3 regions of the Micromonospora sp. SD12 genome follow, and region 2 is predicted to be linked to each of the others. Evidence: riboswitches for the same ligand, from Rfam matches in the RefSeq annotation. Region 2 holds a riboswitch; each other region holds the start of a gene.
The links. A riboswitch is a leader RNA that binds a small molecule or an ion and turns the genes downstream of it on or off. The one in region 2 is predicted to bind cobalamin.
Positions count from the first base shown of each region.

Region 1: it holds a riboswitch for cobalamin, as region 2 does, so the genes downstream of both, bluB (5,6-dimethylbenzimidazole synthase) here and ACTMS2_RS06635 (ABC transporter substrate-binding protein) in region 2, are expected to answer to the same signal.
Region 3: it holds a riboswitch for cobalamin, as region 2 does, so the genes downstream of both, ACTMS2_RS24230 (ribonucleoside-diphosphate reductase subunit alpha) here and ACTMS2_RS06635 (ABC transporter substrate-binding protein) in region 2, are expected to answer to the same signal.

Region 1 covers NZ_JBQHDF010000001.1:332,910-342,214, reverse strand. The annotation lists gene ACTMS2_RS01590 (discoidin domain-containing protein) at 1-2,741, shown strand, start outside; gene ACTMS2_RS01585 (crotonase/enoyl-CoA hydratase family protein) at 2,957-3,721, opposite strand; gene ACTMS2_RS01580 (EamA family transporter) at 3,764-4,681, opposite strand; cobalamin riboswitch at 4,803-4,977, shown strand; gene bluB (5,6-dimethylbenzimidazole synthase) at 5,028-5,657, shown strand; gene ACTMS2_RS01570 (Rieske 2Fe-2S domain-containing protein) at 5,767-6,618, shown strand; partial or broken gene ACTMS2_RS01565 (LysM peptidoglycan-binding domain-containing protein) at 7,063-8,070, opposite strand; gene ACTMS2_RS01560 (pilus assembly protein TadG-related protein) at 8,086-8,517, opposite strand; gene ACTMS2_RS01555 (TadE/TadG family type IV pilus assembly protein) at 8,514-8,993, opposite strand; gene ACTMS2_RS01550 (TadE/TadG family type IV pilus assembly protein) at 8,978-9,305, opposite strand, start outside.
Region 2 covers NZ_JBQHDF010000002.1:610,143-619,447, forward strand. The annotation lists gene ACTMS2_RS06610 (Dyp-type peroxidase) at 1-319, shown strand, start outside; gene ACTMS2_RS06615 (copper resistance CopC family protein) at 345-926, shown strand; gene ACTMS2_RS06620 (cytochrome c oxidase assembly protein) at 1,017-3,227, shown strand; gene ACTMS2_RS06625 (ABC transporter ATP-binding protein) at 3,250-4,017, opposite strand; gene ACTMS2_RS06630 (FecCD family ABC transporter permease) at 4,017-5,144, opposite strand; gene ACTMS2_RS06635 (ABC transporter substrate-binding protein) at 5,150-6,163, opposite strand; cobalamin riboswitch at 6,193-6,373, opposite strand; gene ACTMS2_RS06640 (ABC transporter ATP-binding protein) at 6,454-7,119, opposite strand; gene ACTMS2_RS06645 (ABC transporter ATP-binding protein) at 7,116-8,225, opposite strand; gene ACTMS2_RS06650 (ABC transporter permease) at 8,222-9,091, opposite strand; gene ACTMS2_RS06655 (ABC transporter permease) at 9,084-9,305, opposite strand, start outside.
Region 3 covers NZ_JBQHDF010000017.1:57,153-66,457, reverse strand. The annotation lists gene ACTMS2_RS24255 (nuclear transport factor 2 family protein) at 1-14, shown strand, start outside; gene ACTMS2_RS24250 (dienelactone hydrolase family protein) at 155-889, opposite strand; gene ACTMS2_RS24245 (golvesin C-terminal-like domain-containing protein) at 1,267-2,331, shown strand; gene ACTMS2_RS24240 (cation transporter) at 2,523-3,224, opposite strand; gene ACTMS2_RS24235 (ArsR/SmtB family transcription factor) at 3,224-3,553, opposite strand; cobalamin riboswitch at 3,927-4,141, shown strand; gene ACTMS2_RS24230 (ribonucleoside-diphosphate reductase subunit alpha) at 4,360-6,705, shown strand; gene ACTMS2_RS24225 (ribonucleotide-diphosphate reductase subunit beta) at 6,741-7,736, shown strand; gene ACTMS2_RS24220 (hypothetical protein) at 7,853-9,305, opposite strand, start outside.

The sequences.
Region 1 (9,305 bases), on a different contig from region 2:
ACGTGCACACGTTCGTGGCGAGCAACGCCAACGACAACAACGTGGCCACCTACTGGGAGGGCAACGGCAACCCGAGCACGCTGACCGTGCAGCTCGGCGCCAACGCCAACCTCAGCCAGGTCGTGCTCAAGCTGAACCCGGACTCCGCCTGGGGGGCGCGTACCCAGAACATCACCGTGCTCGGCCGGGACCAGGGCTCCTCGACCTTCACCACCCGGGTCGGTGCCGCGAACTACAGCTTCAACCCGACCAGCGGCAACACGGTGACCATCCCGGTCTCCGGCGCGGCGGCCGACGTGCGGCTCTCGATCGCCTCGAACACCGGCGCCCCGGCCGGCCAGGTCGCCGAGTTCCAGGTCATCGGCACCCCCGCGCCGAACCCGGACCTGACCGTGACCGGCATGTCGTTCAGCCCGTCCGCGCCCGTGGAGACGAGCACCGTCACGCTCTCGGCCACCGTCCGCAACGCCGGCTCGGCGGCCTCCGGCGCCACCAACGTCAACTTCTACCTCGGCACCAACCGGGTGGGCACCGCGCCGGTCGGCGGCCTGGCGGCGGGCGCCTCGACCACGGTCACCGCCAACATCGGCACCCGGGACGCGGGCAGCTACCCGCTGAGCGCGAAGGTCGACGAGTCGAACAGCGTCGTCGAGCAGGACGACACCAACAACAGCTTCACCAACCCGGGCCCGCTGGTGGTCAGCCCGGTCGCCAGCTCCGACCTGGTCGCCTCGGCGATCGCCTGGTCGCCCGGCACCCCCGCCGCCGGCAACACGGTCAGCTTCTCGGTGTCGATCCGCAACGCCGGCAGCATCGCCTCCGCGTCCGGCGCGCACGGCATCACGCTCACCGTACTCAACGAGGCGGGCACGGTCGTCCGTACCCTGACCGGCTCGTACTCCGGCGTGATCAACGCCGGGGCCACGGTCGGCCCGGTCAACCTGGGCACCTGGACGGCCGCGAACGGCAAGTACACCGTCCGGGTGGTGCTCGCGGCCGACGGCAACGAGCTGCCGGTCAAGCAGGCCAACAACACCAGCGACCGCGCGCTCTTCGTGGGGCGCGGCGCCAACATGCCGTACGACATGTACGAGGCCGAGGACGGCGTGGTCGGTGGCGGCGCCAGCGTCGTCGGGCCGAACCGGACCGTCGGCGACCTCGCCGGTGAGGCGTCCGGCCGGCGGGCGGTGACCCTCAACTCGACCGGCAGCTACGTCGAGTGGACCACCCGGGCCAGCACGAACACCCTGGTCACCCGCTTCTCCATCCCGGACGCCCCGGGCGGCGGCGGCATCAACTCGACGCTGAACGTCTACGTCAACGGCAGCTTCCACAAGGCCATCGACCTGACGTCCCGGTACGCCTGGCTCTACGGCAACGAGGCCAGCCCGGGCAACTCGCCGAGCGCGGGCGGACCGCGGCACATCTACGACGAAGCCAACGTCATGCTCAACTCCACGGTGCCGGCCGGCAGCCGGATCCGGCTCCAGAAGGACCCGGCCAACACCACCACGTACGCCATCGACTTCATCAACACCGAGCAGGTGGCGCCGATCGCGAACCCGGACCCGGCGCGCTACACCACGCCGACCGGCTTCACCCACTCCGACGTGCAGAACGCCCTGGACCGGGTGCGGATGGACACCACCGGCAACCTGGTCGGGGTATACCTGCCGGCGGGCAACTACTCCACCGCCAGCAAGTTCCAGGTGTACGGCAAGGCGGTCAAGGTGACCGGCGCGGGGCCCTGGTACACCCGGTTCAACGCGCCGTCCGCGCAGGACAACACCGACATCGGGTTCCGGGCCGAGAACTCGGCGGCCGGATCGTCCTTCGCGAACTTCGCCTACTTCGGCAACTACACGTCGCGGATCGACGGGCCGGGCAAGGTGTTCGACTTCGCCAACGTGTCGAACATCGTGATCGACAACATCTGGAACGAGCACATGGTGTGCCTCTACTGGGGCGCGAACACGGACCACATGACGATCAAGAACTCCCGGATCCGGAACATGTTCGCCGACGGCATCAACATGACCAACGGGAGCACCAACAACCTGGTCAGCAACAACGACGCCCGGGCCACCGGTGACGACAGCTTCGCGCTGTTCTCGGCGATCGACGCGGGCGGCGCGGACATGAAGGACAACATCTACGAGAACCTGACCTCGACCCTGACCTGGCGGGCCGCCGGCGTGGCCGTCTACGGCGGCTACGGCAACACGTTCCGCAACATCTACATCGCGGACACGCTGGTGTACTCCGGCATCACCATCAGCTCGCTCGACTTCGGCTACCCGATGAACGGCTTCGGCGCCAGCCCGCCCACCCGGTTCGAGAACATCTCGATCGTGCGGGCCGGCGGGCACTTCTGGGGCGCGCAGACCTTCCCGGCGATCTGGGTCTTCTCCGCCTCGAAGGTGTTCCAGGGCATCCGGGTCAGCGACGTCGACATCGTCGACCCGACCTACAGCGGCATCATGTTCCAGACCAACTACGTCGGTGGGCAGCCGCAGTTCCCGATCACCGACACGGTCTTCACCAACGTCTCCATCAGCGGCGCCCGTAAGAGCGGTGACGCCTACGACGCGAAGTCCGGCTTCGGCATCTGGGCCAACCAGATGCCGGAGGCGGGGCAGGGCCCGGCCGTCGGGTCGGTCACCTTCAACAACCTGCGGCTGAGCAACAACGCGGTGGACATCCAGAACACCACCTCGACGTTCACCATCAACCGCAACTGACCCGCCCCGGCCGCCCGTGGTGGCGGCCGGAACCCCGGGCGGTGCGGCCACCGAACGCGCGGTGGCCGCACCGCCCGGCCCCGTCCGGCCTCCCGCCCGGCCGTCGGCGTGGCGCGCGCTGGTCGCGCCTTCGCCGATCAGTGGGCGGGGCGCGGTGCCGGCCGGACCTTCGCCCGGTCAGTGGGCCGGGGCGTGCCAGCCGGGCCTTGCCCTGGTCAGTAGGCCGGGGCGCCGTGCCGGCCGGCGCCGGCGGCGAACCGGGCCGCCCCGGCGGCGGCGTCGGCGGCCAGCGAGTCCATCCCGTACGCCAGCTCGCCCGCCATCGCCTCAGGCTCGGGCAGGCCGGCGCCGGCGAGCAGCGCCGCCCGGTCGTTGCGCAGGCAGGTCTGCGGGTGCCGGGCGATCTCGGCCGCCAGCCGCTCGGCCGCCGCCCGGGACTCACCCGGCGCGACCAGCCGGTTCACCAGCCCCATGGCGTACGCCTCCTCGGCCGGCACCGGACGGCCGGTGAGGATCAGGTCCATGGCCCGGCTCTCGCCGATCAGCCGGGGCAGTCGGACCGTGCCCCCGTCGATCAGCGGCACCCCCCAGCGGCGGCAGAACACCCCGAGCACCGCGTCGGACTCGGCGACCCGCAGGTCGCACCAGAGCGCCAGTTCCAACCCGCCGGCCACCGCGTGCCCGGAGATCGCGGCGATCACCGGCTTGCCGAGCGTCATCCGGGTCGGGCCCATCGGGCCGTCCCCCTGCGCCTCGACCCGGTTGCCGCTCGGCGTGCCGATGGCCTTCAGGTCGGCCCCGGCGCAGAACGTGCCGCCGGCCCCCCAGAGCACCGCCACGGAGGCGTCGGGGTCGGCCTCGAAGGCACGGAACGCGTCGGCCAGCGCCCGGGCCGTCGGCCCGTCGACCGCGTTGCGGGCCGCCGGGCGGTCCAGGATCACCGTGGTCACCGCCGCGGCGCGTTCGACGCGTACGCCCATTCCGACAGCATGCCCCCGGCGGTGCCGGCGGCGCCAGGGGTGTCAGCGCGGGGCGGGCCGGGCCGGGCGGACCAGGGTGGCGCCCAGCGCGGCGCCGACCACGCAGGCCACCCCGGCGGCCTGCGGCCAGGCCAGCAGTTCACCCAGCAGCACCAGCCCGACCAGCGCGCCGATCGCCGGCTCCAGGCTGAGCAGGATCGCGAAGACGCGGGCCGGCATCCGGCGCAGCGCCGCCATCTCCGCCGAGTACGGCAGCACCGACGACAGCAGCGCCACCGCCGCGCCCAGCGCGAGGGTCCACGGGTCGAGCAGGGCCGTGCCGCTGCCGGCGACCCCGAACGGCAGCACGGCCAGCGCGGCGACGGCCATCCCCAGCGCGAGGCCCCGGCTGCCCGGCACCCGGGCGCTGACCGCCTTGCCGAGCAGCACGTAGCCGGCCCAGCCCACCGCGACGGCCACGCAGCACAGCAGCCCCAGCCGGTCCACCCCCGTCCCGCCGAGCCCGCTGATCAGCAGCACCCCGCCGCCGGCCAGCGCCGCCCATGCCACGTCGGCGAGCCGGCGGCTGGCGGCCAGCGACACCAGCAGCGGCCCGGCGAAGCCGATGGTGACCGCGACGCCCAACGGCACCCGGTCCAGGGCCGCGTAGAAGGCGAGGTTCATCACCGCCAGGGCCAGCCCGAACGCCGCGACCAGACCGGCGGTACACCAGCCCAGGCGCAGCCCCGGCCGGGCAAGGACGAGCAGGATGAGCGCGGCGAAGCCGAGCCGCAGCGTGGTGGTGCCGCTCGCACTGGTGCTGCCGAAGAGCTGCTTGGCGACGGCCGCGCCGACCTGGGTGGAGAGCATGCCGAGCAGCATCAGCAGCGGGGGCGGCACGGCCCGGGGCTGCCCCAGCGCGAGCGTCAGTCGGGTCGCCGGTCGACCGGCCGGCAGCGGGCGGGAGGAGAGTGCGTACACGCGGACCACAGTGGTACCGGAGCGTGCGGCCCGCGACCGGATTTTCACTGCTGCGGGTGCAGTGCGCCGCCCGCCGGACCGGGGCGGGCCGGGCGGCGCTAGCATCGCCGACGGCACGATCATGTGAGGTGCCCCGCGCGAGCGGGGAGAATCGGGAAGCCGGTGCGAATCCGGCACGGGCCCGCCGCGGTGACCGGGGAGCCACCGTCCACGCGTACGCGCAGCCACTGGCCCGCCCGGGCCGGGAAGGCGGACGGCCAGGCGTCGATCCGGGAGTCCGAAGACCGGCCTCGCGTCCGGTGCCCGCGTCCGGCGTGGCGTGGGCCGAGCGCAGCGGGAGCCTGCCTTGGATCTGTACGACGTCATCCACCGCCGTCGGGACGTACGCGCCCAGTTCACCGGGGCGCCGGTGCCCGAGGAGACGCTGCACCGGGTGCTGGCGGCGGCGCACGCCGCGCCGAGCGTCGGCTACTCGCAGCCCTGGGACTTCGTCGTGGTGCGCGACCCGGAGCTGCGCCGCCGGTTCCACGGGCACGTGCACACCGAGCGGGACGCCTTCGCCGCGACGCTCGACGGGGAGGCGGCCGAGCGGTTCGCCCGCATCAAGATCGACGGTGTCCTGGAGTCGACGCTGTCGGTGGTGGTCACCCACGACCAGGCGCGGGGCGGCCCCGCCGTGCTCGGCCGGCACGCCATCGCCGACACCGGGCTCTACTCGACCTGCCTCGCCATCCAGAACCTCTGGCTCGCCGCGACCGCCGAGGGGCTCGGGGTGGGCTGGGTGTCGTTCTACCGGGAGCCCTGGCTCGCCGAGCTGCTCGGCATCCCCGACGGGATCCGGCCGGTGGCGTGGCTCTGCCTCGGGCCGGTCACCCACTTCGAGGCGGTACCCGACCTCGCCCGGCACGGCTGGCGGCAGAAGCGCCCGCTGGTCGAGGCGATCCACCACGACCGCTGGGCGGCACGGGAGCGCTGACCTCGGTGGGGGCGTCCCGTTACGGGCCGGCGGGGCGCTCCTCACGTACCGTTGCGGATCCGTCACCGCCGACCGGTTTGCGGCGGCTCCTGCCGGGAAGTCGGTACGGGTGCGAGCACTCCTGACGAAGATCGAACAGGCATCCGGTCTGGACCGGGTCGGCGACCGGTTGCAGCGCGCCGTCCAGGCCACCCTCCGACCGCAGCGGGTCCGTGACCTGCTGCACGGCGTGTGGCTGGGCCATCCGCTGCACCCGGCGATGGTGCAGGTGCCGGTCGGGGCGTGGATCAGCACGGCGGTGCTGGACCTCATGCCGGGGCAGCGCCGGGCCGCCACCACGCTCTGCGCGGTGGGCACCGTCAGCGCCCTCCCGGCCGCCGTCGCCGGCCTCAACGACTGGGCGGCACTGGCCCGCGACCAGCGGCGGGTCGGCCTGGTGCACGCCGCGTCCAACAGCGTCGGCCTGGCGTTCTACGCCGGTTCGGTGGCCGCCCGGATGACCGGCCGGCACAACCTCGGCCGTACGCTCGGCTTCCTCGGGCTCGGTGCGGCCAGCATGGGGGCGTACATCGGGGGGCACCTCGCGTACAAGCAGGGCGCCCAGGTCAACCAGAGCATCTCCGAGCTGCACCGGATGAGCGACGGGTGGCACTCCCTCGCCGACATGGCCACCCTGCCGCAGCGTCAACTGATCACCCGGGAGGTCGACGACGTCTCGGTGATCCTCTACCGGCACGGCGACGAGGTGACCGTCATGCTGGAGCGCTGCCCGCACCAGAGCGGTCCGCTGGGCGAGGGCGAGGTGCAGGAGATCGACGGGCACGCGTGCGTGGTCTGCCCGTGGCACGGCAGCGCGTTCCGCCTCAACGGCGGCGAGGTGGTGCACGGCCCGTCCGGCAACGACCAGCAGGTCCTGCCGACCCGCATCGTCGACGGCGTCCTGGAGACCCGTCTTCCCTGACCGGCCCCGGCCGCCGGCACCTCCGGCCACGGCCTTCCGGCCGCCGCGCCCCGGCTTCCCGGCCGCTGGCGGCCCCGGCCTTCCCGGTGTCGATCAAAAAGGTTCGGGTCACGGGCGGCGGTGACGGCCGATCGAGGTGTCGCGGGCCGAGCCCGGGTGGGCCCGGCCGGCCGGCGGGTTGGCGACGGGCTGGACGGGGCCGTGACGGGTGCCCGCGGTCAGTTCGTCGTAGGCGTCGGCGCCGGTGGCCGCACCGGGGGCGGGCGTGATCGCGCGACCGTGGCCGGTGGGGTGCGCGGAACCCTGACCGGTCGGGCGTACGTAGGTGCCGGTGCCCGTACCGCCCCGGCCGACCCCGATCGTGCTGCCGTACGCGGTGATGGCGGCACCCCGGTGACCCGCGCCGCGCTGGGTCGTGGTGGCGCCCCGGCGAGCGGTGGCGCCCCGGCGGGCGGCGGTCGTGACCCGGCCCGCGCCGGCCGGTACGTGACCCGGGCGGCGACGTAGGCCCAGGACCGCGCCGATCTGCGCGCCGACGATGCTCGCGACCGCCAGGACGGCGGAGACCGCGAGAGGCCGGTTCACCCGATCGGGGTCGCCGGCCCGGGCGGCTCCCACCGTCACGGTCGGGGCCTCACCGGCGTTCGTTCCCGCCGGGGGCGGCACGGGGGCCTCGGCTGCCGGCGGAGGCGGCGTCGCCCGCTCCGGGGCAGCCTGCCCAGGTGCCGGGCGAGCGGGTGCCGGGCGAGCGGGCTCGGGTGGGGTCGGGCGGGCGACGAGGCGGCCGGTGGCGTGCCGGCGGGCACCCCGGTCCTCGGCGTCCCCGGGCAGCTTCAGCAGCTGACCCGGGTGGATCCGGTCGGGGTCGCCGAGCCGGTTCAGCTCGGCCAGCTCCCGGTAGTCGGCGAACCCGTCCAGGTAACGCCGGGCTACGGCGCCCAGGTGGTCGCCCCGGGCCACCCGGTAGACCGCCTGAGCGTCGTCGGAGGTGACCGGGGCGGACGAGGCGACCGTTGCCGGCGCCGCCGGCAGGGCGTACGGGCCGGTCATCGCCGTCGCGGCGCTCGCCGCCGGGCTGGCCGCGAGGATCAGCGCGACCGAACCGACCAGCGCGGCGGCGGCCCGCTGCTGGCGACTCATCCCGGGCAGCCGGGGCGCGGGTCGGCGCAGCGTCTGCGCGCCGAGCTCGACCAGCACGGAGAAGGCGAACGTGGCCCAGCCGAACCAGCCGGCCAGCGCCAGCGCCCGCAGGAAGAGCCGCCCGTCGTCGCGGCTGGTCAGCGTCGAGCCGACCTCGGCGAGGGTGGGCAGGTGGTCGGGCAGCGGATTGCCGGCGAGGGCGAGCAGCGCCACCGGCGCGCCGACCAGCACCGCGCAGAGCACGACGAGCGCGCCGAACCCGGTCAGGATGCGTTCGGTCCGCCGTACGGCGGAACGCCCCGATGCGGCCATGGCTGCCTTCCCTTCCTACGGTGCCCCGGTGAGCGGCCGCGCGGTCGCCTCGCCGGAGACGGTGACGGTCTCGTCGAAGCCGAACAGGCCGAGCATGGCTCGGCGGTGCGTGACGGTGACGCGTACCCGGACCCGGGTCTCACCGTCGACGACCGGGAAGCTGACGGCGTGGCCGGCGGCGCCGGCGGCGGACAGATAGTCGGCGACGGCCCGGCGGGCCTGGGGACGGTTGATCCGGGTCGGCCCGCCCTCGATGGCGGTGGCCCGGTCGATGGCCTGGCCCCCGGCGCGGGCGGCCTCGGCCGCGAGGTTGTCGGCCCGCTGCAACGTACGCAGCTGGCCCGCGCCGTCGAAGGCCAGGCCGATGACGGAGAGCACGCCGACCATCGCCACGGCGAGGAAGACGCTCACCCGGCCCTGGTCGTGCCGGCCGGCCGTGGCGGTCATCCCCGGCTCCGGTAGCGGTCCAGCGGCGACGTGAAGCTCGCCGACACGCGCTTACTCGCGGTCATCCCCGGCAGGACGGACAGGCGCAGGTCCCCGTAGGAGACCGTGCACGCGATGCGGACCGTGACCGAGGCGTCCTGCCCCGCCGGGCTGCGGAACGCCGCGTCGAAGCTGGTGGGGGCGCCGCGCACCGCGCCGCTGAACGTCACCTCGGGAGCGCCGGCGCAGTTCAGGCCGCGCCAGTCGAGCTGCCGGCGGGCCGCGTCCCGGGCCTCGGCGCGGGCGGTGCGGGCGTCGCGGGAGATCGAGGCGGCGCGGGCGGCGTCGTGGGCGGCGGCGTCGATCGCCTCGGCGGCCACGGCCGTACGCCCGGCGACGCCGGCCAGGACGATCAACGCGATGAAGGCCGGGGCGAGCACCGCCACCTCGATCGAGACCGAGCCCCGCTCGGCGGTACGGCTCACGGCGTCGTCCACCGTTCCACGGTCCCGTGCGCGGTCTGGCGTACGGGGAAGCTGACCCCGGGGACGACCGACAGGGACCGACCACGCACCGTGCAGGTCACCTCGGTCGCGGCGGTCAGGCAGCTCGGTGCGGGATCCTCCCAGCCGACCAGCCAGCCGCCCGAGGCCCGCAGGAACCGGACGGCGCGGGCCTCACCGGCCCCCGCCGGCGCCTGGTGCAGCCGCTGCGCGTTGACCCCGCTCTGCGCGGCGTTGAGCGCCGTGGAGCAGGCGACGAACCAGGCCGCGGTCTGGATCGAGGCGAAGAGCAGCAGCAGGATCGCC
Region 2 (9,305 bases):
CGCCACCGGCCCCGACGGCCTGACCGTCATCCCCGACTTCTCCCACCTCACCCGCGCCCACGTCGGCGACGACCGGCTGAAGATCCTGCGCCGCCCCTACAACTACGACGGGGTACCCACCGCCGAGGGGCACGCCGACAGCGGCCTGATCTTCGCCTCGTACCAGGCCGACGTCGCCCGCCAGTTCCTTCCCATCCAGCGGCGTCTCGCCGAGCGGGACCTGCTCAACGAGTGGACCACCCCGATCGGCTCCGCCGTCTTCGCCGTACCGCCCGGCTGCCCCGAGGGCGGCTGGATCGGCCAACAACTGCTCGGCTGACCACCCACGAGGAGAAGCACCAGACATGTACACCCGGCCCCGCCGCCCGACCCTCGCGGCCCTCGTCACCGCCGCGCTGGTCGCCGCCGCGCTGCTGCTCGTACCGGCCGCCCCGGCCGCCGCGCACAACACGCTGCGGGCAGCCAGCCCCGCCGACGGCGACCGCCTGACGACGCCGCCGACGCGGGTCACGCTGGAGTTCGCGCAGCGGCTCGACCCCACCTTCACCACCATCGCGCTGTCCGACGCCGCCCGGCGGAAGATCCCCACCGGGGCGCCGGCCGTCGACGGGACGAAGGGCACGGTGACGGTGGACGAGACGCTGGGCGAGGGCACCTACACCGTCGCCTACCGGATCGTCTCCGCCGACGGACATCCCGTGCAGGGGTCGTACACCTTCACCGTCGCCGGTGGCGGCGACACCTCCGGCGGCCCGACCGGCGCGACCGCCACACCGTCCGCCGCGCCACCTGCCACCGAATCCGCCGCTGCCGCGACCGGCTCCGGCGGTTCCGGTACGGGCGTCGTCGCGCTGGTGGCCGCCGGTGGCCTGGTCGCCGTCCTCGGCGGGGTCGCGCTGCTGCTGCGGCGCCGCCGGACCCGCTGACCCGGCGGCACTCCCCCGCCCCCGACGCTCCGGGGCAGCGCCGCGTGACGCCGGACGCCGCCTCCTTCCGCACACCAAAGGGACACCGACGTGCCAGACACCACCTCCCGCCCCGCCCGGCCCGCCCGGGTCCGGGGCACCGAAACCGTAGCGGGCGACGCCGGGGCGCTCGCCCGCCCGCCTGGCACCCGCGTCCGGGGCCGTGGCGGGATCCTCGTGCCCGTCGCGGCCGTGGCGGCGGCGGTGGCCGTACTCCTGCTCGGGCTGCGGGCCGGCGACGCGCTCGCGGTCGCGATCCCCGGACTGCCGGATCCGGGGCCCGTCACGGCGTGGGCGCTGCCCGTGGTCCGGCTGCTCGCCGACGCCCTCGCCACCCTGACGGTCGGGATGCTGGTGACGGCGGCCTTCCTGCTGCCGGGCGACGGGCGGAGCGTCTCGGCGTACGGCTGGCTGCTGCTGCGCCGCGCGGGCGCGGCGGCCGCGGGCTGGGCGGTGGCCTCGGCGGCGCTGATCGTGCTGACGGTCTCGGACCTGCTCGGCGTCCCCGTGGACCGCCTCGGCGTCGCCACCGTGGTCAGCTTCGCCACCTCGATCTCGCAGGGGCAGGCGCTGCTGCTCCAGGCGGGGCTGGCGCTGGCGGTGGCGGTGCTGGCCCGGGCGGGCGTCTCGCGCGGGCTCGCCGCCGGGGCGGCGTTGATCGCGCTGGTCGGGGTGCTGCCGCCCGCGTTCACCGGGCACGCCGCCGGGGCGGGCAACCACCAGATCGCGGTCTCCAGCCTCGCCCTGCACGTGCTCGCCGCCGCCCTCTGGGTCGGCGGGCTGGTGGCGCTGCTGATGGTGCGGCGCAGCCGGCAGCTCGCCGACGCCGCCGACCGGTACGGCCGCCTCGCCCTGGGCTGCTTCGTGGCCGTCGCGGTGAGCGGGTCGGCCAACGCCGCCGTACGCCTCGGCGACGTGGACCAGCTCTGGCAGTCCCGGTACGGCTGGCTGGTCCTCGGCAAGCTCGCCGCCCTGGCGGTCCTGGGCGCCCTCGGCGCGTGGCACCGGTCGCGGACCCTGCCGGCCCTGCACGCGGGTCGGCGGGGCGCGTTCGCCCGGCTGGCCGCCGGCGAGGTGGTCGTGTTCGCCGCCACCGTCGGACTGGCCGTGGCGCTGTCCCGCAGCCCCACCCCGGTGACGCAGGACCCCCTCGACGCCGACCCGATCACCGAGCTGCTGGGCTTCCCGATGCCCGCCGCACCGACCCCGGAGCGCCTGCTGGGTCAGCCGCTGCCGGACCTGTTCTTCCTGACCCTCGCCGTGCTCGGCGTCGGCGGCTACCTGGCCGGGGTGTGGCGGCTGCACCGGGCCGGGCACCGCTGGCCGCCCGCCCGTACGGCGAGTTGGCTGGCCGGGGTGCTGCTGCTGGCCGCCGTCACCAACCTGGGCGTGGCCCGCTACGCGTACGTGCTGTTCAGCGCCCACATGGTGCAGCACATGGTGCTGTCGATGCTGGTGCCGATCCTGCTCGTCGGCGGCGCCCCGGTCACCCTCGCGCTGCGCGCCCTGCGTCGCCCCACCGACCCGCAGGTCCGCGGCGCCCGGGAGTGGCTGCTGCTGGCGCTGCACAGCCGGCCCGCGAAGCTGCTCACCCATCCCCTGGTCGCGCTGGGCATCTACGCGGGCAGCCTCTTCGGCCTCTACCTCAGCGACCTGCTCGGCACGCTGATGCGCTCCCACCTCGGGCACCTGGCCATGCTCACGCATTTCGTGCTCGCCGGGTACCTGCTGTTCTGGGTGCTCATCGGGGTCGATCCGGGCCGGCCGAGGCTCGCCCACCCGCTCCTGGTGATCATCCACCTCGCGTCGATGATGGCGCACGGCTTCTTCGGCCTCGTACTGATGCAGACCACCACCCTCATCGCCCCGGACTGGTACGTCGCCGTCCACCCCGACTGGGCGTCGTCGCTCATGGAGGACCAGCGGCTGGGCGCGGGCATCGCCTGGGCGTTCGGGGAGATCCCCGCCGCGGTCGTGCTGGTGGTGCTGGTCCGCCAGTGGGTCCGCGCCGACCGGCGGGAACAGGACCGCCTGGACCGGGCCGCCGACCGGGCCGACGCCAGCGGCGAGCCGGACGACCTGGCCCGCTACAACGCCTTCCTCGCCGCCGCCGGCCGAGCCGATTCCGCCGCCCCTGGTGGTTCCGCCACCCCTGCCGGTTCCGCCGGTTCCGCCACCCCTGCCGGTTCCGCCGGTCCCGCCGGTCCCGCTGGTTCCGCCGCCCCCGGCGACGGTCGGGCTGGCGCGCGGGGGCCCGACTGAGGGCGCCTCAGCCGGGCGCCGGTCAGGGCGCGGGCGGGTGGAAGGTGATGGCGGGCCGTCCGGTGGCCGGGTGCGCCGCGACGTCGGCCCGTACCCCGTAGACGTCGGCGAGCAGCCCGGGGGTGAGGACCTCGGCGGGCGTACCGGCGGCGACGACCCGCCCGGCGGCCAGGACGACCACCGCGTCGCAGAACATGGCGGCCAGGTTCAGGTCGTGCAGTGCCGCCAGCGTGGTGACCCCCGAGCGGCGGACCAGGTGCAGCAGGTGCAACTGGTGGCCGATGTCGAGGTGGTTGGTGGGCTCGTCGAGCAACAGCAGCAGCGGTTGCTGGGCCAGGGCACGGGCCAACTGCACCCGCTGCCGCTCCCCGCCGGAGAGGGTGTGCCAGCGGCGGTCGGCGTACCCGGCCAGGTCCACCCGGGCCAGCGCGTCCGCCGCGGCGGCGCGGTCGGCGGCGCTGTCGGACCAGCGCGAGCCACGGTGGGGCGTACGACCGAGCAGCACCACCTCGCCGACGGTGAGGTCCAGGTCCGTGTCGGCGTGCTGGGCGAGCAGCGCGGCACGGCGGGCCAGCGTGACCCGGGGCAGGGTGGCGACGTCGTCGCCGGCGACCGTGACCAGCCCGGCGTCCGGCGCGGCGAGCCGGGCGACGATGCGCAGCAGGGTGGTCTTGCCGCAGCCGTTGGGGCCGAGCAGCCCGACGAGACTGCCCGCCGGCACCACGCAGGTGACGTCGTCGAGGATCCGCCGGGCCGCGGCGGACCAGGACACGCCGGTGACGGCGAGCATCAGCCACGCACCTTCCGGCGGTGCAGCAACACCACGAAGGCGGGCACCCCGAGCAGCGCCGTCAGCACGCCGACCGGCAGTTCCCGGGGCGCGAACAGGGTCCGCGCGGCGGTGTCCACCCAGACCAGGAAGATCGCCCCGGCGAGGACGGCGACGGGCAGCAGGCGCCGGTGGTCCGCCCCGGTCAGGAACCGGGCGGCGTGCGGCAGGATCAGCCCGACGAAGCCCACCGCGCCGCTGACGGCGACCAGCGCCGCGGTGAGCAGCGCGGTCGCGACCAGCAGCAGCCACCGCACCCGGGCGACGGGGACGCCGAGGGTCGCCGCGGCGTCCTCGCCGAAGGCGAACGCGTTGAGCGTGCGCGCGTACGCCGCCATCAGGGCGAGCACGGCGACCAGGACCGGCGCGGCCCAGGCCAGGGCGGCCCAGTCGACGCGGGCCAGCGAGCCGGAGAGCCAGAAGGTGATGCTCTGGGTGGCGTGCGGGTCGGCGACCCAGATGATGACGAACGAGGTCGCCGCCCCGCAGAGCTGCGCGACGGCCACGCCGGCCAGCACCACCCGGGTGGGGGCCAGCGCGGCCCGGCGGCCGGCCACCGCGGCCACCACCGCGAACGCGGCCAGCGCCCCGGCGAAGGCGCCCCCGGTGAGCGCTACGGCCCCGCCGCCGAAGCCCAGGACGAGCACCGCGACCGCGCCGAGCGACGCCCCGGAGGAGACCCCGAGCAGGTACGGGTCGGCCAGCGGGTTGCGGGTGACGGTCTGCATGACCGCGCCGACGGCCGCCAGTCCGCCCCCCACCGCCGCGGCCCCGAGCACCCGGGGCAGGCGCAGCCGCCAGACGATGTGCTCGCGCAGCAGGGGCACCTCGGCGTGCGGAAGCCCCAGGCGGTCGGCCACGACCGACCAGACGGTCGACACGGGGATGTCGGCCGGCCCGATGGTGACGGCCACGCCGATCGACACGACCAGGCCCGCCAGCAGGGCCACCAGCAGCGCCGCCAGGCCGACCGGGTGCGCCGCGCGGAACCCGGCGGGACTGGCGCGGCGGGCAGTTCCGGGACCGGTGGGTCGGGTCGGGTCGGCGGCGTCGGTGCGGCTGTTCGGGTCGGCGGCGTGGCGGGCCACGGCGGTCAGCGGTCCGCCCCGGCGGGGAGCTGCGCCACACCCGCGGCGAGCGCCTCGACGCCGAGCACGACGCGTACACCGGCGGAGGTGGACGAGAACGGGATGACGACGAAGCGTCGCCCGGCCACGGCGGGCAGGTCCTTCAGGGTGGGGTGCCGGGCCAGGAAGGTCCGCTTCGCGGCGGCCGTGTCCCAGCCCGCGTCGACCAGCACGATCGCGTGGGGATCGCGGTCCACGACCGCCTCCCAACTGGTGTCGGCCCAGCCGCCGGTGAGGTCGCCGAACGCGTTGCGCACCCCGACCGCCGACATGATCATGTTGGGGCCGCCGCAGCAGGCCCCGACGCTCGGGGCGTCGGTGCCGGCGTCCCACCAGAGCACGGAGACGTCCCGCGCGCCGCCGATCCGGGCGGCGGCCGTGGCGATCCGGGAGCGCTGGTCGGCGATGAGCTTCTCGGCCCGCTCCGGCACCCCGAAGACGGCCGCCACGTCCCGGATCTCGGCGAACACGTCCTCGACGGTCAGCCTCGCCGGCCGGTGCTGCTTCGGGCATCCGGCCGGCGAGAGGTACGTGCCGATGCCGAGCCCCGCCAGCGCGGCGCGGTCGCCGACGCCCTCGTCGCCGAAGGCACTGTGGAACGAGGCGTAGACGAAGTCGGGCGCCGCCTCCAGCAGCTTCTCCTTCGCCGGGTATTTGTCCGACAGCACCGGCACGGCGGCGTACGCGGCGGCGTGCTCGGGCAGGATCGCGTCGTCCAGGTACGCCGTGCCGGCCATGCGGTCGGCGAGGCCGAGGGCCAGCATGATCTCGGTGGCGGGCTGGTTCAGGGTGACCGTCCGCTCGGGCGGGGCGGCGACGGTGACCGGCGTACCGCAGTTGGTCAGCGTGACCGGGGCGGCGGCCGGCGGGGGCGCCGTGGCCGGGTCGTCGGTGGCGCAGGCGCCGAGCAGGACGACGAGGACGGACAGGGGCGCGGCAACGCGCCGGGACAGGGTGGACCGCACTGCGCGCACGCGCATCGGGACCGCCTTCCAACACCTCGTGGACGGGTCATCGCAGTGCCGTGGCCGGTCTCCTGGCTGACGGGAAATGCGTCCGTGGCCGGCCTTCCCAGGCGTGTGACGCCCAGTGACCTCTTACGACGAGGGCCGCGAACTTCCCGATCACAGTGGCGAGGGCCGCACCGGTCTTCCACCGGCTTCCCGAACACCACGGCAGCGTCACCCTAGCCGCCGGCCGCCCCGGAAGTCACGGTGACGAACACCATCAGGGACGGTCGCGCCGAAGGCGGTCGGCGGGGCGGACGGGGCTACGCAGCGGCCGGCAGGTCGACCACGCGGGTCGCCCAGCGGGCCATCAGCGCCGGGTCGTGGGTGATGAGCAGGACCCCGGCGGCGTGCTGCCGCTGGTAGTCGGTGATGACGGCCGCGAGGTGCGCCTGGGTGGAGGCGTCGAGCATGGCGGTGGCCTCGTCGCAGAGCAGGTAGTCGGGCCGGTGCACGAGCGCGCGGGCGAGGCAGGCGCGTTGCAGCTGCCCGTCGCTGACCGCGTGCGGGCGGCGGGCGAGCAGGTCGGGCGTGAGGCCGACGAGGTCGGCCAGCTCCGCCGCCCGGGCCCGCGCCTGCTCGTCGGGGGTGCCGGTGGCCCGCAGCGGCTCGGCGATGATGTCGGCGAGGCCCAGCCGGGGGTCGGTGGCCGCGCGGGGGCTCTGGAACAGGATCGCGACGCGCGTACGGACGGCGGCGGGCAGCCGGTGCCGGGCCCCCGCCACCCGGTGGCCGTCGAGGGTGACGTGCCCGGCCTCGGGGGCGTGCAGCAGGGCGAGCACCCGGGCGAGGGTGGACTTGCCGCTGCCCGAGGGCCCGCGTAACCCGACCGTCTCACCGGGGGCGACGCGCAGGTCGACGCCGTCGAGGACGCGCCGGCCGCCGTAGGAGACGGCGACCCCGTGGGCCGCGAGCGCGGTGCTGGTCATGCCGGCGCTCCGAGGGTCAGCGGGTGGTGGCAGGCGACTCTGCCCGGTCCGCCCGCCGGGGGCGCGGGCGGGGTGCGGCAGACGTCGGTGGCGCGCCCGCAGCGCGGGGCGAAGGCGCAGCCGGGCGGCAGGTCGGTGAGCATCGGCGGGTGGCCGGGGACGGGCCGGAAGGCCCGTTCGGGCAGGGCGTCGAGCAGACCTGCGGTGTACGGGTGGGCGGTTGCCGCGAACAACTCGGCCGTCGGCCGCCGTTCCACGATGCGGCTGGCGTACATGACGGCGACCGTGTCCGCGACCCGGCGGGCGGCGGCCAGGTCGTGGGTGATGAGCAGGACGGCCCCGCCGGCGTCGCAGCGGCGGCGCAGCAGGTCGAGGGTGTGGTCGACCAGGGGCCGGTCGAGTCCCGTGGTGGGCTCGTCGGCGAGCAGCAGCGGCGGGTCGGGGGCGAGGGCGAGGGCGGTGGCCAGGCGCTGGGCCATGCCGCCGGAGAGTTCGTGGGGATAGCGGTCGAGGTCGGCGGGGTCGAGACCCACCTCGGCGGCGACCCGCTCGGCCGCTGCGGGTGCCTCGCGCCGGGTGTGCCCGTGGGCGCGCAGGGTCTCCTCCAGCAGCCGCCGGCCCGTCCGTACGGGCGTCAGCGCGGTGGCGGGGCTCTGCGGCACCAGCCCGACGGCGCGTCCGCGTACGACGCGGGCGAGCTGGCGCTCGGAGGCGCCGGTGAGGTCGACCCGCTCCCCGGTGGGCCGGTGCAGGCGGGCCTGGCCGGTCACGGTGGCGTTGCCGGGGAGCAGGCCGAGCAGGGCGTGCGCGAGCACCGACTTGCCGCAGCCCGACTCGCCGACCACCGCCAGCAGTTCGCCCGGGTGGACGGTCAGGTGCAGGTCGGTGACGGCCTGCACCACGGCGTCGCGGAGCTGGAAGCGGACGGTCAGCCCGTCGACCTCCAGCAGGCCGGGCCGACCGCCGGCGCCGACACCACCCGCGCCGCCGGAGTCGGCCGGGTCGCCGGTGCCGCCGGGGGTGACGGTGCCAGCCGGGTCGACGGTGCCGGGGGTGGTGGGCGCGGGTTCGCGGGTGGTGGGCGCGGGTTCGCGGGTGGTGGTCACAGGTTCAGCTCCGCTCGTACGCGCGGGTCGAGGCGGTCACGCCAGCGGCCGGTGAGGGCGGCCAGGGCCAGCGTGACGACGACGAGGAGCAGGCCGGGCACGATGCTGGCCCACCAGGCGCCGGTGAGCAGGGACCGCTGCCCGTCATTGATCATGTTGCCGATCGAGGCCAGGTGCGGGGGCAGGCCGAGACCGAGGAAGGACAGCGCGGTCTCGTGCCAGACGGCGTGCGGCACCATCAGCGTGGTGGCCAGCGCCAGCCGGGGCAGCACGTGCGGGAGCAGATGTCGGGTGATCACCCGGGTGCGGCTGGCGCCGCCGGAGATCGCGGCGTCGATGAACGGCCGGGTGCGCAGGCTGAGCAGCTCCGAGCGGACGATGCGGGCGGTGGAGAGCCAGTGCGTCAGCCCGATCGACAGGATCACCGCGCCCAGGCTCGGGCGCAGCATCGCGACGATGAAGATGCCCAGCAGCAGGTGCGGCAGCGCCGCGATGGTGTCGACCACCCGCATCAGCACCCGGTCGACCCAGCCGCCCAGGGTGCCGGCCACCGCGCCGACGAGGCCGCCGATCACGGTGGCGACGAGCGCGGCGACCGCGCCGACGAGCAGCGAGACCCGCAGGCCGTAGAGGCTGCGGTGGGCCACGTCGCGGCCCAGGTCGTCGGTGCCGGCCGGTTGCGTCCAGGAGGGCGCGAGCCGGGTCCGGGCCAGGTCCACCGCGCTCTCGTCGAGCGGCCAGAGGACGGGGGCGAGGAGGCAGGCCAGGCCCGCGCCGACGAGCACGGCCCAGGCGACGGCGGCACCGGCACGGCCCGTACGGAGCTTCGGCCGCCGGGTCCGGGCGGGCAGGGCGAGGTCAGTCATCGAGGCGTACCCGTGGATCGGCGGCGGCGTAGGCGAGGTCGGTGCCGAGGTTCGCGGCCAGCACCACGACGGTGGTGGCCAGGGTCGTGGCGGCCAGCAGCGGGAAGTCGCTGCCCAGCGCGCCCTGGACGGTGACCGCGCCGAGGCCGGGCAGGGAGAACACGGTCTCCACCAGGACGGCCCCGCCGATCAGCTCGGGCAGGTGGGTGCCGAC
Region 3 (9,305 bases), on a different contig from region 2:
CTGCTCAGCGCTGACCACGCGTGAGCGGCCACCCGCCGATGATCGGCTATCAGGACCTGCGTGAGCGCGCCGCCGCCGATGATCGGCCCTCAGAAGTTGGGGGGACGCGCCGACCGGGAACGGACCCCGATCGGCGCGTCGCGGACCGCGGGCGTTATCGGCCGAGGTGCCGGGCGAAGAACCGTAGCGCACTGTCCAGCTCGAACGCCGGGATCTCGCCGTGCCTGCCGGGGTTGGCGTGCAGGGTCTTCTCGGTCGAAGCCAAGGCGTCGAACAGTGCCAAGCCCTGGGCCCGCGGCACCCGCTCATCGTCCCACTGCAGCAGGAACTCCACCGGGACGGTGATCCGCGCGGCGGCCTGGGCGGATGCCAACGCACCGCCCAGGCCCAGCACCGCCGCGCGGACGCGGGGTTCGGCGGCGACGAACGGCACGCCGAGTCCGCAGCCCAATGACACACCCCAGTAGCCCACCGGGCCGGCACCGACGTAAACAAGATCCTGGACCGCGTCCAGGACCGCCCGCCACTCCGGGACGGTCTGGCGGGCCACGAGCGCCTGGAAACCAGCGATCAGCGGAGCCAGGTCCTCTCCGGCGTCCACGCGAGCCTGGTTCTCGGTCGCGATCCGGTCGTACTCCTCGTCCTTCGGCCGGTCGCCATGGCCGGGCACGTCCACCGCCGCCACCGCGAAGTCACACTCGGCCACGAAGCGGCGCGCGCGGGCCACGATGCCGGGGGCCTTCTTGTGCTGGCCGCCGCCGTGTCCCATCAGGATCAGGGGGCGGGTACCGGCGGCGCCTTCCGCCGTCCACAGCACGCCGGGAATGTCACCGAGGATGAACATCTGTTCGCGGACGCCGTCCGACGACGTCGCAGAGTTGAAGCGCATAGCGCTCACGCCTTTCGGGATGCCTTTGCGGGCGCTCCCTAGGCCATGCGAGGGAGGGAGCCCCGACCTGTCACAGCGTTGATCGGTCTCACCTCCTCGGTTCGCAGCAGCGCACAGCGACGCCGAAAATACCACGAAGGCACGCTCGCGTCCGCGTACGCAGGTCGCCGAGCGGAGGGTGTTTCTGGCACTCCACGTCGATCGACCGGTCAACCGTCAAGGAGCCCGGGGCATAGCGGAGTCACCAGGGCTCCGGGTCCCCAGCGGAGGGAGGAATCCTTCGCAACTCAGATCGGAGGGCGTAGACATCTTTCATCGGGCATCGAGGCTCCACTATATTGCGGGCACTGTCGATCTCTCCCGATGACGAGGTGCACATGTTCGACAACCCGACGCTGCGGCGGCGTACCCTCCTGGCGGCCGTCGCCGGCGCCGCGGCCGTCCCCGTGGTCGCCGGCCCCGCTTGGGCCGCGTTGCCCAAGGTCTACATCGACCCGGGCCACGGCGGCACCGACCCCGGCGCGGTGGGCAACGGGCTGCAGGAGAAGGCCCTGACACTCGACATCTCCCTGCAACTGCGCAACATCCTGCTGGCCAACTGGGCCGTCGACGTCCGCATGTCCCGTACGACCGACATCACCCGCAGCCTGGCGTACCGCACCGACGACGCCAACGCGTGGGGCGCGAACCTGCTCGTGAGCGTGCACATCAACTCCGGCGGCGGCACCGGCTTCGAAAGCTACCGGTACCCGACGTCGGACGCCGCCACCGTCAACCTGCACAACGCCCTGCACCCGAGGGTGATCGGCAACATGCGGACGATCGGTGGGGTCACCGACCGGGGGCTGAAGACCGCGAACTTCCACATGCTGCGCGAGTCGGCCATGCCCGCCGTGCTGACGGAGAACCTCTTCATTGACTCCGTCGCCGACTCGAACCTGCTCAAGCGCGCCGACTTCATCACCGCCACCGCCCGTGGCCACGCCGAGGGCATCGCCGCCTACCTCGGCCTGAGCGCGCCCAACCCGCCCACGTTCAGCACCATCGTGGACAACGCCACGGCGGGGCGGTTCACGGCGAGCACCAACTGGGGCACCTCCTCGTACTCCGCCCAGCGCTACGGGGCCGACTACCGCTTCGCCAACCCCACGCCGGCCAGCGACGCCGCCTGGTTCAAGGTGAACATCCCGGCGGCCGGTAACTACCGCGTCGAGGTGCGGCACCCGGCCGATCCCGGCTACAACAGCTCGGCCCCGCATGTCGTCGTCACCGCCTCGGGCAACCGCACGGTCAGCGTGGACCAGCGCTCCAGCGGCGGCGTCTGGCGCTCGCTGGGCACCTTCGGGCTGGCCGCCGGCGACCGGAACCTGGTCGCGGTCAGCCGCTGGACGAGCACCACCGGCTACGTGGTGGCCGACGCCGTCCGGGTCACCCGCGTCTGACAGCGCCGCCGGTCCGTGCCCGGTCGCCGACGACGTGCCGGTGGTGCGTCGTGGCGAGGTGACCGACGAGGCGTGGCCGGTGATCGCGCCGCCGCTGCCGGAGCCTGGTGCTCCGCGGTGGCGGCGCGATCACCGGCGGGACGACCACGGGACCCGGTGGCGGCCGCGCCGCGACCTGCCGAATGGCCCGCTCAGCATCCGCCCGCGCAGTCCGGCGTACGGCTGCTCGTCGCCGGGCCGGCCGGTCCGAGCCCGGGCGTGCAGCAGGCGTCGCCCCGCCACGCCTCGCGGCCCTCCTTCACCGCCACCGCCGCGATGACCAGCGCGGCGACGGGGTCTGCCCAGGACCACCCGAACAGGCTGTTCAACCCCAGCCCCACGAGCAGTACGGCGGACAGGTAGGTGCACAGCAGGGTCTGCTTGGAGTCCGCGACCGCCGAGCGGGAGCCGAGTTCCCGGCCGGCGCGGCGCTGCGCGTACGACAGCCCCGGCATGATCGCCAGCGACAGCGCGGCGAGCACCAGGCCGACGCTGGAATGCTCGGCCTCGGCACCGCCGAGCAGCGCCCGTGCCGACTCCACCGTGACGTACGCCGCGAGCGCGAAGAACGAGACCGCGATGATCCGTAGCGCGACCCTCTCGCGGGACTCCGGGTCGCGGCCGGCGAACTGCCATGCCACCGCAGCCGCCGACGACACCTCGATCACCGAGTCCAGCCCGAAGCCGATCAGCGCGGTCGACGACGCGAGCGTGCCGGCGGTGATCGCCACGACCGCCTCGACGACGTTGTAGGTGATCGTGGCGGCGACCAGCAGCCGTACCCGGCGGGCGAGCACCTCGCGGCGTGCCGGCGAGGGCCCCACCGGCGCCGGGTCGATCAGGGGCAGGCCCATCAGCAGCAGTCCTTCCCAGCGGAGTCCGGGCAGGCGTCGGGATCGACCGTCAGGGCGAGGCCGAGCAGGTCGGTCAGGGCGTGGGCCAGTCGGGCGTCGGCCAACTCGTAGCGGGTGCGCCGCCCCTGGGGTGCGGCGACCACGAGGCCGCAGCCGCGCAGGCACGCCAGGTGGTTCGACAGGTTCTGCCGGGTCGTACCCAGCAGTTCGGCCAGCTCCGCGGGATAGCCCGGCCCGTCGCGTAGCGCCAGCAGCAACCGCGCCCGGGTCGGATCGGACAGGGCGTGACCGAAGCGCGCCAGCACCTGACCGTACGTCAACGTCTCCACGCCCCGATAGTACAGCCGACGATGTACCGATCGGAGGCGGCTCGGTCTGCGCTGGCCCCGCGGGCCGGGCGCCGACGGGCACGACCCGCCGCCGGCAGCGGCCCCGCCGGCGCCGCGACCGGCGTCCGTAAGCCGCTCCCGCATCACTGCGCCCCGTCCGCGTGGGTCGTCACCTGGTGATCAGGACCCTGTGGACCTCATCCGGCGGTCTGGACGTCCAACGCGTCCTGATCACCGCTGGTTGCCGGGCGCAGCGTGCCGTGGGCGGTGCGTCGACGCGGGCATCCGGCGTGCGATCGACAGGCGTCATCCGGCTCGCCGACGACACGCCCGGCACCGACATGTGGGGTGTGACAACGCGGCCAACCCTATATATGGTGTCGGCGCAGCTGGTTCGGGCGCTCATCCGGAGCGGTCGAGGCAAGAGGGAACCCGGTGGGAATCCGGGACTGCCCCGCAGCGGTGAGTGGGAACGACCGCCGTCATCAGCACTGGGCCGTCAACGGCCTGGGAAGCGACGGCCAGTAGGAGACCGGCGAGTCCGGTCGCGCCCGCGAGTCCGAAGACCTGCCAGTGCGCCGTACGCCCGCATCAGGGTGTGTGGCGGTCCGAGGCCGCGTGGGACGGCCGACGCCATCTCGACGCGTGCTCGCGCGCGTCGTCGTCGGTGTCCGCTCCCCGCGTGCCCAGGAAATCCGTCTGGGATCAAGGCTCGCGAGGAGTGAGTGGTGACAGTCACCGAGGTTGTTCCGGCCGCCGGCACGGCGGTCGACGATGCGGCCGTGGCGGGCCAGCGGCGACCGCAGATGCGGGTCCGCAAGCGCGACGGCGGCACCGAGGCGGTCGACGTCAACCGGATCGTCCGGGCGGTCGAGCGGTGGGCCGACGACCTCGCCGACGTCGACCCGCTGCGGGTGGCAACCCGGACGATCAGCGGCCTGTACGACGGGGCGACGACGGCCGAACTGGACCGGCTGTCCATCCAGACCGCCGCGGAGATGATCGGCGAGGAGCCGCAGTACTCGCGGCTGGCGGCCCGCCTGCTGGCCGGGTACGTCGACAAGGAGGTCCGCCGGCAGGGCATCGGCTCCTTCAGTGAGGCGATCCGCCGGGGCCACGGCGAGGGACTGATCGGTGACGACACCGCCGCGTTCGTCGCCGCCCACGCCGGCGTCCTCGACGCCGCCGTCGACCCGCGCGGCGACCTGCGGTTCGAGTACTTCGGGCTGCGTACGGTCTACGACCGCTACCTGCTGCGCCACCCGACGAGCCGGCTGGTGCTGGAGACCCCGCAGTACTGGCTGCTGCGCGTGGCCTGCGGCCTGTCGCAGACGCCGGACGAGGCGGTCGAGTTCTACCGGCTGATGTCGAGCCTGGCGTACCTGCCGAGTTCGCCGACGCTGTTCAACTCCGGCACCCGGCACACGCAGATGTCCTCCTGCTACCTGGTCGACTCCCCGCGCGACGAGCTGGACTCGATCTACCAGCGGTACGCGCAGGTGGCGAACCTGTCGAAGTTCGCCGGCGGCATCGGCATCGCCTTCTCCCGGGTCCGTTCCCGGGGCGCGCTGATCAGGGGCACCAACGGGCAGTCCAACGGGATCGTGCCGTGGCTGCGGACGCTCGACGCCTCGGTGGCGGCGGTCAACCAGGGCGGCCGGCGCAAGGGCGCGGCCTGCGTCTACCTGGAGCCGTGGCACCCGGACGTCGAGGAGTTCCTCCAGCTGCGCGACAACACCGGTGAGGACGCCCGGCGCACCCACAACCTGAACCTGGCCAACTGGATTCCCGACGAGTTCATGCGGCGGGTGGAGGCCGACGGCGTGTGGTCGCTGTTCGACCCCGATGTGGTGCCGGAGCTGCCGGACCTGTGGGGGGAGGAGTTCGACGCGGCGTACCGGGCCGCCGAGGAGCAGGGCCGCTACGTGCGGCAGGTCCCGGCGCGGGAGCTGTACGGGCGGATGATGCGCACCCTCGCCCAGACCGGCAACGGGTGGATGACGTTCAAGGACGCCGCGAACCGGCTGTGCAACCAGACGGCCGAGGCGGGCAACGTGGTGCACCTGTCCAACCTCTGCACCGAGATCATCGAGGTGTCCAGCGACGGCGAGACCGCCGTGTGCAACCTCGGCTCGGTCAACCTCGCCGCCCACCTGGGCGCCGACGGCATCGACTGGGAGCGGCTGCGCGCCACCGTCCGCACCGCCGTGACGTTCCTCGACCGGGTCATCGACATCAACTACTACCCGACGCCGCAGGCGGCGGCGAGCAACCCCCGCTGGCGGCCCGTCGGGCTCGGGCTGATGGGTTTGCAGGACGTGTTCTTCGCGCTGCGGCTGCCGTTCGACTCCCCGGCCGCGCGGGAGCTGTCCACCCGGATCAGCGAGGAGCTGTACCTGACCGCCCTGGAGACCTCCGCCGACCTGGCGGAACGCTCGGGCGCCCACCCGGCGTACGGGCAGACCCGGGCGGCGCGCGGGCAGCTGCAACCCGACCTGTGGGGCGTGACGGTAGGCCAGCCGGCGAGGTGGGCCGCGCTGCGGGAGCGGGTCGCCGCGTACGGGCTGCGCAACTCGCTGCTGGTGGCGATCGCGCCGACCGCCACCATCGCCTCGATCGCCGGCTGCTACGAGTGCATCGAGCCGCAGGTGTCCAACCTGTTCAAGCGCGAGACCCTGTCGGGGGAGTTCCTTCAGGTCAACACCGCCCTCGTCCGCGAGCTGAAGGCCCGTGGCCTGTGGACGGAGCGGATCCGCACGGCCATCAAGCGCGCCGAGGGCTCCGTGCGGGACGTCGCGGAACTGCCGGCCGAGGTGCGGGAGCTGTTCCGTACCGCGTGGGAGCTGCCGCAGCGGGCGTTGATCGACCTGGCCGCGGCCCGCGCCCCGTACATCGACCAGTCGCAGTCGCTGAACCTGTTCCTGGCCGCTCCGACGATCGGCAAGCTCTCCTCGATGTACCTGTACGCCTGGAAGGCCGGGCTGAAGACGACGTACTACCTGCGGTCGCGGCCGGCCACCCGGATCCAGCAGGCCACGGTCGCGCCCGCCGGGCCGACCCGCGCCGCCGGCCTCGTCGCGCCGGTGGCGACCATCGACGAGGCGCTGGCCTGCTCCCTGGAGAACCCCGAGTCGTGCGAGGCCTGCCAGTGACCACCCCGACCACCAGCGAACCGAGGACCGCCCACATGCTGCTCGACCCGGGGATGGATCTCACCCTGCGCCCGATGCGTTACCCGCACTTCTTCGACCGCTTCCGCGACGCCATCCGCAACACCTGGACCGTGGAGGAGGTCGACCTGCACGCCGACCTCGCCGACCTCGACCGGCTCTCCCCGGCCGAGCGGCACCTGGTCAGCCGCCTCGTCGCGTTCTTCGCCACCGGCGACACGATCGTCGCCAACAACCTCGTGCTCAACCTCTACCAGCACGTCAACTCCCCGGAGGGCCGGCTCTACCTGTCGCGGCAGCTGTTCGAGGAGGCCGTGCACGTCCAGTTCTACCTCAACCTGCTCGACACGTACGTGCCCGACGAGACCGAACGCTTCGCCGCGTTCGCCGCCATCGAGAACATCCCGTCGATCCGGCGCAAGGCCGAGTTCTGCTTCCGCTGGATCGACTCGCTGGGCGAACTGCGTGAGCTGCGTACGCGACAGGACCGGCGGGCGTTCCTGCTCAACCTGATCTGCTTCGCCGCCTGCATCGAGGGGCTGTTCTTCTACGGCGCCTTCGCCTACGTCTACTTCCTGCGCTCCCGGGGGCTGCTGCACGGCCTGGCGTCCGGCACCAACTGGGTGTTCCGCGACGAGTCCATGCACATGGCCTTCGCCTTCGACGTGGTGGATACGGTCCGCGGGGAGGAGCCCGACCTGTTCGACGACGAGCTGGCCGAGCAGGTGCGGCAGATGCTCACCGAGGCCGTCGAGTGCGAGGTCCAGTTCGCCGAGGACCTGCTCGGCCAGGGCGTACCCGGGCTGTCCCTGGTCGACATGCGCGAGTACCTGCAACACGTCGCCGACCGGCGGCTCGCGCAGCTGGGCATCCCCGCCCACTACGGGTCGACCAACCCGTTCGCGTTCATGGAGTTGCAGGACGTCCAGGAGCTGTCGAACTTCTTCGAGCGGCGCGTGTCGGCGTACCAGGTCGGTGTGAGCGGCACGGTGGCTTTCGACGACGACTTCTGAGCCGGGGGCGCCCCCGCCCCTCGCGGACCGGGGGCGCCCCGGTGCGTGCGTCAGGCGGAGCAGCGGGTGCGGCGCCGTCGGGCGGACCGGCCCGTCGTCGTGGCGGCTGCTGCGGGTCACGTCGCCGCCATCGAGATGTCGAAGGCGGCGTCGCGGACGTCGGCCACCGGGTGCTCGCGCAGCAGGCGCAGCAGGTCCCGCCACGGCGCGGACCAGCCGTACGCCCTGCCGCCACCGGCGAGGGCCACCGCGAACAGGCCGGTGGTGGCCTCGCCCCGCGCGGCGAGTAGGTGGGCCGCGGCGAGCACCGGCTCGGCGTCGAGGGTCTTCGGCGAGGCGGCGCGCCGGCTGAGGAGACGGGCGAGCCGGGCGGCGAGTGCCGGCCGCCCCGCCACCAGTCGCGCGATGCCGAGGATCTCGGCGCTGAGCCGATCGGAGGTCGTGTCGGCGAGCGGCAGCAGCCCGGTCAGCAGGGTGCCGGCCTGGGCCCCGTACGCGCGATGGCCGCCCAACTCGTCCGCCATCCGCCGCCACGGCGCGGGATCCATCCGGGGATCGGAGGCCCACACCGAGGACGCCTCGGCCACGATGGCGTCGATGCGCCGCCGGGCGGGACGGTCCGCGCCGGGGCCACCCGGGTCCGTGTCGGCGTCGTCGGCCCGTACGAGGGCGCGCAGGGCGAGGGTGGGCGCCTCCCGCTCGGGACGACCCGGGTGGCGCAGCACCGCGTCGACGAGCGGGCGTACCGACTGCCAGTCGTGCCGCTCGCCCGGGTCGGCCAGCGCCGCCGCGACCAGGCCGGTGAGGTCGGGTGCCCAGGGCAACCAGTGCACGAGCCGGGGTCGGGCGAGCCGGCTGACCTCGCGGTCGGTGCTCGCGCAGGCCCGGGCGACGAGGGCGGCGTAGCGGGGGCGATCCGGCGCGGCGACCCCGTCGGGCGGGGTCGCGAGCACCGTCAGCGACTCCTCCCGGCTCCCGACGACCGCCTGTTCGAGGAGCGGCCAGCTCTCCGGCGCGTGCAGCCGCTGCCGGGCGGCGGCGACGATCGCCGCGCGTACGTCGCGGTGCTGGTCGGGCTGCCGCCACGCCGACACCAGCACCGTCATCGCCGCCGGGGGACCGAAGCGCCCGAGCAGTCGCAGCGCCTGCTTGCGGCTGGTCACCTTGCCCCGCCCCAGGGCGACGGCGGACAGCGGGGCCACCAGGTCGGCCGGGCGGGTGAAACGCGCGACGCGACCGGCGGCGTAGAGGGCGACCCTGGCCCGCTCGTCGTCGGCGTGCGACAGCAGCAGCGGCAGCGCCTCTTCGGGCCGGTCGGTCCACGGCAGCGCCGCCAGGGCCGCCTCGGCCAGGGTGACGTTCGGCGAGTCGACGTGGCGCAGCACCAGCTCGCGCCCGGGGCCCGACACCGGCGCGGCGGCCCGGACGGCGGCCGCCCGGTGGTGCAGCGGGGTGCCGGCGTCGGCGGCGAGGCGCGCCTGCAACCGTACGAACGCCTCCTGCTGGCGGGGCAGCCACCGCTCGGCGTGCACGGGCGGGCCCGGGACCCAGCGGGTGCCGGCGGTGAGG